One region of the Neorhizobium phenanthreniclasticum genome, then DNA from elsewhere that is predicted to be linked to it. Evidence: predicted binding sites of a transcription regulator. Region 1 holds the regulator's gene; the other holds the start of a gene.
The links. The regulator HrcA, encoded in region 1, represses chaperone genes, less so after heat shock. The targets are predictions, from matches to a motif close to GTTAGCACTCNCNNNNNGNGAGTGCTAAC.
Positions count from the first base shown of each region.

Region 2: a site for HrcA is predicted at 1,969-1,997, ahead of ABK249_RS30555 (DUF6290 family protein). Genes of this name have one in related genera too.

Region 1 is NZ_JBEAAL010000001.1:703,638-707,504, reverse strand. It holds gene ABK249_RS03490 (VOC family protein) at 1-307, opposite strand, end outside; gene rph (ribonuclease PH) at 324-1,040, opposite strand; gene hrcA (heat-inducible transcriptional repressor HrcA) at 1,332-2,411, shown strand; gene grpE (nucleotide exchange factor GrpE) at 2,529-3,185, shown strand; gene ABK249_RS03470 (VOC family protein) at 3,243-3,605, opposite strand; gene ABK249_RS03465 (ArsR/SmtB family transcription factor) at 3,691-3,867, shown strand, end outside.
Region 2 is NZ_JBEAAL010000039.1:991-4,857, reverse strand. It holds gene ABK249_RS30560 (relaxase/mobilization nuclease domain-containing protein) at 1-1,380, opposite strand, end outside; gene ABK249_RS30555 (DUF6290 family protein) at 1,384-1,785, opposite strand; gene ABK249_RS30550 (ParA family protein) at 2,368-3,060, shown strand; gene ABK249_RS30545 (hypothetical protein) at 3,137-3,508, shown strand; gene ABK249_RS30540 (hypothetical protein) at 3,505-3,867, shown strand, end outside.

The sequences.
Region 1 (3,867 bases):
TTTCGATGGCAATACCTGCCCGGTTCAGCGTTTCCTTGATCCTGTCTATGGCCTCGCCGCTTACCCGGAAGCAGACATGCCCGGGGCCGATGGTGCCATGCGGCGGAACAGGCAAGGCGTCCGCTGTTGGTGGCTTCACCGTTTCCTTCGGATTGAAGATCAGCAGAATGCCCGGTCCGCAGCGGAAGAAGACATGCCGGTTTCCGGCGCGCAAGATCTTCTCAAGGCCGAGCACGCCGCCATAGAAGGCTTCTGCGGCATCGAGATCGTCGGCATAGAGCGCAGTTTCGAGAATTCCTTCGATCACCGCGCTCTCCTTCCGGTCAAGCGATCGCCTGCTTCTGCAGCGCCACCAGTTCCTGCGTGCCCGCCTGGGCGAGGGCCAGAAGTTGCAGGAATTCTTCCTGGCTGAAAGGAGCGCCTTCAGCCGTCCCCTGGACTTCGACGATGCCGCCTGCGCCGGTCATGACGAAATTGGCGTCGGTTTCGGCTGCGGAATCTTCGAGATAATCGAGATCGATCACGGGCTGGCTGGCAAAGATGCCGCAGGAGATCGCCGCGACATGGTCCTTCAGCACCTTGTCGACCTTGATCATCGAACGGGTTTCCATCCATTTGAGGCAGTCGTAAAGCGCCACCCAGCCGCCGGTGATCGAGGCGGTGCGCGTGCCGCCGTCCGCCTGGATGACGTCGCAGTCGATCGTGACCTGCTTCTCGCCGAGCGCCTCGAGGTTGATGACGGCGCGGAGCGACCGGCCGATGAGACGCTGGATTTCCTGGGTGCGCCCGCCCTGTTTGCCGGCGGCGGCCTCGCGCTTCATGCGCTCGCCCGTGGCGCGCGGCAGCATGCCGTATTCGGCGGTCACCCAGCCCTTGCCGGAATTGCGCAGCCATGGCGGCGTCTTTTCTTCAAGGCTCGCAGTGCAGAGCACATGTGTGTCGCCAAATTTGACGAGGCAGGAGCCTTCCGCATGCTTGGAGAAATTGCGCTCGAACGAAACCTTGCGCATCTGGTTTATCTGTCTGCCTGAAGGCCGCATTCGCCACTCCCTGGATTTCGGTTTCAGCCTTCTAAAGCAATTCCAGGAAAAGTGCGAAGCGGTTTTCCGTCCGGAATTGCGAAATCTGAAAATTCCAGCCAATTCCAGGAAAAGTGCGAAGCGGTTTTCCGTCTGGAATTGCGAATCTTGATATTCGGGCGGCGATCCTGCAGGAAAAGGGCGTTTGTCGTCTGTCATGCGAGGGAAATGGGTCATCCGATTTTCCCTTTTGCGATAGCCGGAGGAATGACTATATTTTCATAGCAGATCAACGGCACGGTGAAGGAATAAATGGGGTTTTCGAGACCGACGGGTAGGGACAGCGGCTCTGTGCTCGACGATCGCTCGCGGGAAATCTTCCGTCGCGTTGTCGAAAGCTATCTCGAAACCGGTGAGCCGCTTGGTTCCCGCAATCTGTCGCGGCTCCTGCCGATGTCGCTGTCGCCGGCATCCGTGCGCAACGTGATGAGCGACCTCGAAGAACTCGGCCTGATCTATTCGCCGCATGTCAGCGCCGGCCGGCTGCCGACCCAATCGGGCCTTCGGTTCTTCGTCGATGCCTTCATGCAGGTCGGCAATCTTTCTGATGAGGAACGCGCCACGATCGAACGGCAGATCCGGCCGGGTGACCGCGACCAGCCGATGGAGAGCCTGATGGCGGAAGCAAGCCTCATGCTGTCCGGCATGTCGCGCGGCGCCGGTCTCGTCATCACCACGAAGAGCGACCCTGTCCTCAAGCATGTGGAATTCATCCGGCTGGAGCCCACCAAGGCGCTTGCCGTGCTGGTCGGCGATCACAATCAGGTGGAGAACCGCATCATCGAGCTGCCCGCCGGCGTGACTTCGTCACAGCTCACGGAAGCGGCGAATTTCCTGAATGCGCATCTGACCGGTCAGACGCTGCCGGAGCTGCGCAACGAGCTTACGAGGCTGAAAGACCAGGTGCAGGGAGAGCTTTATACTCTCTCGCAGGAGCTCGTCGAGCGAGGGCTGGCCGTCTGGTCGGGGGACAATGAGGAGGGCAAGCCGAGCCAGCTTATTGTTCGCGGCCGCGCCAACCTTCTTCAGGGCCTCGACGATTCAGCCGATCTGGATCGTTTGCGCCTTCTTTTCGACGATCTCGAAAAGAAGGACAGTCTGATCGAAATTCTTGAACTCGCCGAGAGAGGGCCGGGTGTGCGTATCTTCATCGGCTCGGAGAACAAGCTCTTTTCGCTTTCCGGTTCCTCGCTCATTGTGGCGCCCTATCGCGACGGCGAGGATCATATCATAGGCGCTGTCGGCGTCATTGGTCCGACGCGGCTCAATTACTCTCGTATTGTGCCGATGGTGGACTACACCGCCCAGCTTCTCGCAAGGCTGTCGCGCTGAAGAGGCAAGCTTCCGGCGTCCGAGTTTCCGCCAAGCCTTGATTTTTCCATCTTAAACCTCGATATCGGGCACAAATCGAAGCCCGGAAATCTAAGCAAAGAATAACTGGAGACCGTCATGACCGACGAAACCAAGAAGAACGGACCTGACACAACTGCCGCCGAAAATACGACGGAAGCCGTGGCGTCTGCTCTTGAGGACGCGGCCAATCAGAACGCCGCCGAAGCGCCGGCCCCGGATGCAGGCCAGACGACCGATCCCCTGGGCGTGCTGAAGGCGGAGAATGCCGAACTGCGTGACCGCTTCCTGCGGCTTGCCGCCGAGATGGATAACCTGCGCCGCCGCACCGAGCGCGACGTGAAGGACGCCAAGTCCTATTCGGTCGCGGGCTTCGCCCGCGATATGCTAGCCGTTTCGGATAACCTCCGCCGTGCGCTGGATGCCGTGCCGACCGAAATGCGCGCTGGGGCCGATGCCACGCTGACGACGCTTCTGGAAGGCGTTGAAATGACCGAGCGCTCCATGTTGTCGGCGCTGGAACGCCATGGCGTGAAGAGGATCGAGGCGGAAGGCCAGAAGTTCGATCCGCACTTCCATCAGGCCATGTTCGAAATACCGGACACCACCGTACCGAACAACACGGTCGTGCAGGTGGTGCAGGCAGGCTTTACGATCGGCGAACGCGTCCTGCGTCCGGCCATGGTCGGCGTTGCAAAAGGCGGCCCCAAACCGGAAGCCTCGGCGGCCGAGCCGGCTGGCGAGAACAAAGCCTGACAATTCTGGAGGCGGGCGGTCTCGCCCGCTTTTGCCATGGTGCGGTCTTCTGTCGTCTCACCAGGCGGCGGGTTCTCGCACCATGTGCACGATGTTGGCAGGATTCGTCACCCAGCCGCCCTTGAAGCCGCCCGGCAGGGGCTCGATCGCATCGCAACGAACGACACCCGATTTCTCCAGGTGAGCCGCTGCGGCACCGAAATCGTCGGTGAAAAGCTCCAGCCAGATCTCTGCCTGGCTCAGCATCGGCGCCTCGTCGATCCATAATTTGTTTGGACCGAGTTCGAAGCCTATGGCCGGCGCCTTGTCGGTAATCTCCTTGAGCCTGACGACGTCTCGGTAGAAAGCGAGCGTCTCCTGATACTGATGCGGCGGGACTTTCATGGCGATGTCGATGCCGCCGTAGATGTGTCCGGTCATGACAAATTCTCCTCCCTTTTGGAAATGTCGCAGCTCTTCCCCGCGATTTCTTGCCGGTATCCAAAATATGTTATAAAAATATAACATGTCAAGCGAATCGCAGATCGATGCCGTTTTCAAGGCGCTCGCCCATCCCCGGCGGCGGCAAATCCTGGATCAGTTGAAGGACAAGCCGCAAACGACGGGCGCACTCTGCGAAACCTTCTTTGATATGGATCGCTGCACGGTCATGCAGCATCTGAGGGTTCTGGAGGACGCGGAT
Region 2 (3,867 bases), on a different contig from region 1:
TCTCTGGCTCGTCGCCACCACGCGCCGACCAGCTCGCTTTGCGTCATATCGCGCCTGCGCCGGATCGCTGGTGCCTACATGCTCGGTTCGACCGTCATGCTTGACGGCGCGAACCTGATTTCGCGTGAAGGCTGGCGGCGTGGCGAACTCTCGCCGATCGGTCATTTCCATATTGATGCCGTGGTCACGCGCCTTCTCGGCCATGACCTCACGCCATTGCCGGAAGGTGGCCGGAGTCGTCTCGATCCGGTCGCCCGATTCCGAACGCATGGTAACGATGGCATGAGCATGAACATGCGGCCGTTTGCCCCCCTCCCCTGCTTCTTTCGGATCGCTCTCCGGATCGTGCATAGCGAAAACGTACCGATGGCCCGCAAACTGCTCAGCCAGGAAGTCGCGAACAGCTCCTTCGAAAGCGACAGCATCCGTGCCGGCACGCGCCGACATGATCACGTGCATCACGTCACGGCTCTTGCGGCTGTGCAGCTCATCCCGCCATTCCTTTTGCACTAGGTCGCCCGCAGCCTTGTCATCGGCAATCAAGCGTCCCTGATCGTCTCGAACGTCGTTCCGCTGCGCGATCAGGTCTCGCAACTTGGCAGCGCCATATTCCACGCCATTGCCATAGCCTGTGAACGAGAAAGCCGCGGGGGCCTCTTTCGCAACGGCGCTGGCGTCGAAACGCTCCTGAACGATGGCGGCCGCCTTCGCGTCAGCCGTCAGCCGCTCGCCCTGCCCGCTGCGCAACACGACATAACCCTCGACCTTCAGCGATCCGTCGTTTCGGGTTTCGACAGAGTAAGCGTAGCGTCGATCACCAAAGCCACTGCTGACAATGTCCCGCACCTGCTCATGCGGGTTCGAGCCGCCGGAAACGCTCACCTCGACGCTAAACGCGCCGATATCGCGGCTCTCGGTCCTGTTTTGGAAAAGGTGATTCCAATCGCCACGGAGACGCGCCAGCTCCTCACGGCCACGCAACGTCTCGCCGTTTTCGTTCTCAACCTTCAGCTCCCCCCCTCTGGAAACATAGTTGAGCATCGAGCCGACGCGGGCGCCACCACCGTAGGAAGCCAGTTTGACAACTGCTGGCTGGCTCCCTTTGGCAACGCTTGCAAGACGAACGTCCATTGATCGCATAGCACCCGAACCGGCAGCCATCGTCCTCGAAGGCGATGACACGTTGAATGCCGATGTCCTCACCCCTCCCCTAGATCCCGACCCGCCTTTAGACATCCCAACCTGGTGCTGCAGATTCTTCAGTCTCTTCTCAAGCTCTTCCTCGACAGCCCTCCCACGGCCGCCGAGCGTCATTTCGTGCAATAGCGCCGCGCGCCTTTGCTCCCATTCGCTTGTGAAAGTGCCGAAAAAGAACTCCACGGCCTACACCTCGCCTCGGCGCTCATGCCCGGCACGGCGCGAAAGTGTCCGCAGCTCACTCATTACAGCCGCCTGAATCCGCTGGACGTTGCCAAGGTTGATGTCCAGCTCTGAGGGATGGACACCCTTTCCTGCATTCAGGGAGCGGGCTACCTGATTCAAATTGATGCCGATCATCCGCATGTCTTCGAGCAACGCGGCCATGATCAACCTGTCTTCCGCAGTCAGAATGGGTCGAACGCCAGCACCCTCGAGGAGCAGCGAACGGAAAAAAGCAGACACACTCATACCGGCCGACTTGGCCGCTTCTTCGATGGCCGAATGCTCTGCATCGCTGACGCGCACGTTGATTAGACGCCCCTTGCGTTGCTTGGCTGTCGGCACTTCGATTGTGTCCTCACTCATCAATCAACTAGGCCTTCCCGGAGCTTTGCGACCCTCATCGTGGGCTTGTCCCACGATCGCAATGCAATATGTAAAACATCTTTGCGTATCCTGCCACCCATGCCACCCACCCATGCCACCCATGACCTAAAGCACTACCCCATAATTTCAATCAAATTTCACCTCTCGACTGGCTCCGTTTCGCTTCGCACTCTTTCCGTTGGAACGCTCACCAGGGTTCACCGCCAAAACCGCTTCTGAAGGCCTTCGTCTGTCCCTCGTACTCAGGCGAAAGGGACGCTTCGCTCTTCGCCCTTGCGCCCTCCGTGCGAGCGCCAAAGACGGCCTCACGCGGCTCCGGGGTCACCACTCGACCCAGACAATTGTAAAAGCCACACGACCAACCCGTGTGGCTTTATTGATGTCTAGCAGGGTGTGATCACACGCACGTTTTGATCTTAACCCGCGTGTTTTCACATGGTAGGTTCTCTTCGATGTGAAGATCTTAACGACGATACTAATGTTCCGATCGAACACACGTCGGACCGCTAGGGGACGGGTTGAAGTCTTAGACAGGAAGTGGATTGTGAAATGGCAATTTGCATGTCGCTGGTAAGCGGCAAGGGCGGCGCGGGGAAGACGACCGCCGTAATCCTGATCGCCGGGGAATATGCGCTTCAAGGTAAGCAAGTGCTTTTGGTTGATGCAGACGGACGACAAAACCTGAATGAGTGGTGGTCCCGTTCAGAGGCGAAGGACAACAGGCCAGACGGCATTGAGCTTCGAACGGCGGTAACTAACGCATCACTTCAGCATATTCTGGAGAACGAAACCGCCGGGTTTGACGTCGTGTTAATAGACTCCCCTGGGCAAGACACCGTGCTACGGGACACGATCATCGCCGGCTCGGACATCGTTATGACCCCGATCCAGCCAAACCAAGACGAGATCCTTGCTGCCGGCCAGGCAGCAATGGACGTGGCTGACACCTGCGATCGTACCGGGCGAAACATTCCACATCTCAACTTCAGAACCCGGATCACTCTCCCCGGCCGCTCACTGGAAGCTTACCGCCTGATCCGCCCCTTCATCGCGAACCTGCAAGAGCAGGGATATGATTCACACCTCCTTGATACCGAGCTGTATGAGCGAAACCCCTATCGGGACATCAGACTGGGATATGGGACACTGCAAATGCTTGAGCTCAGCGACTCGGTCAGAAAGGCCCGGAGTGAGGTTATGGGCATGATGCAAGAAATTGAACGTTTCCTGACAAACGAGGAAAAGAGGGCGTAAGATGGCTAAAGGGACTTCCAGTATATCTGATTTTCCCGTTGCACCGCGACGGTCACGGGGGAATGTGCCCAATTCAATGTCGCAGCCGGCTATAGACAACGAAGCAGAAAACTTGGTGGCCAGCGATCATCCAGACCAGGTTGCTATCGAAGAAGCTCCCGCGAAGGTCCCTGACGTTCAAGTGCCACAACGGTCGAGCTTGATTCTGCCATCACCGGAGGCTCGCCGGGAGAGAGCGACGAGCAGATCGTTAGAGCGTGAGGCATCCAGAATACGACTGCAGGAGCTGAAGCAGAATAAAGCGCGGGAGAGCAAACACTTCGTCAACTGCCCCCTTGATTACGATACTAAGAAACGTCTGGAGCGAGCAGCCTCTGAAAACGACTTGAAAATGACGGTGATCGTCAAGGCCGCGATCGACCAGTTTCTGAAGGATAATGGTTATTGATCCTCGACCTTCGTTTCCTGGGCGGGGTGGCGCTAGGCGCAACCCTTGGATTTTTGATCAACCCTGAAGCGACGGAGAAGGTCGGGATCGATATTCCCGCCATAAAGAGAACTTTACTCAGTGTCGGCGCCACTCCACCGGAGCCTTTCAAGCAAACCGACTGGCCAACGGACGATCGCGCCAAACGCGAGCTGTTCCGGTTTGCAATGTGGGACTTCGAGGAACACGGACCGAAGTCTGAGATCCGGATCACAAGATGCATCAGCATCGACCAGTTCTCCCTAGCTTGCGAAATGCGCGTGAAGTTGAGTTGGGTCAGCGACGAGAGGATCCTCGAAGGCATTTTTCAACCCAATGCC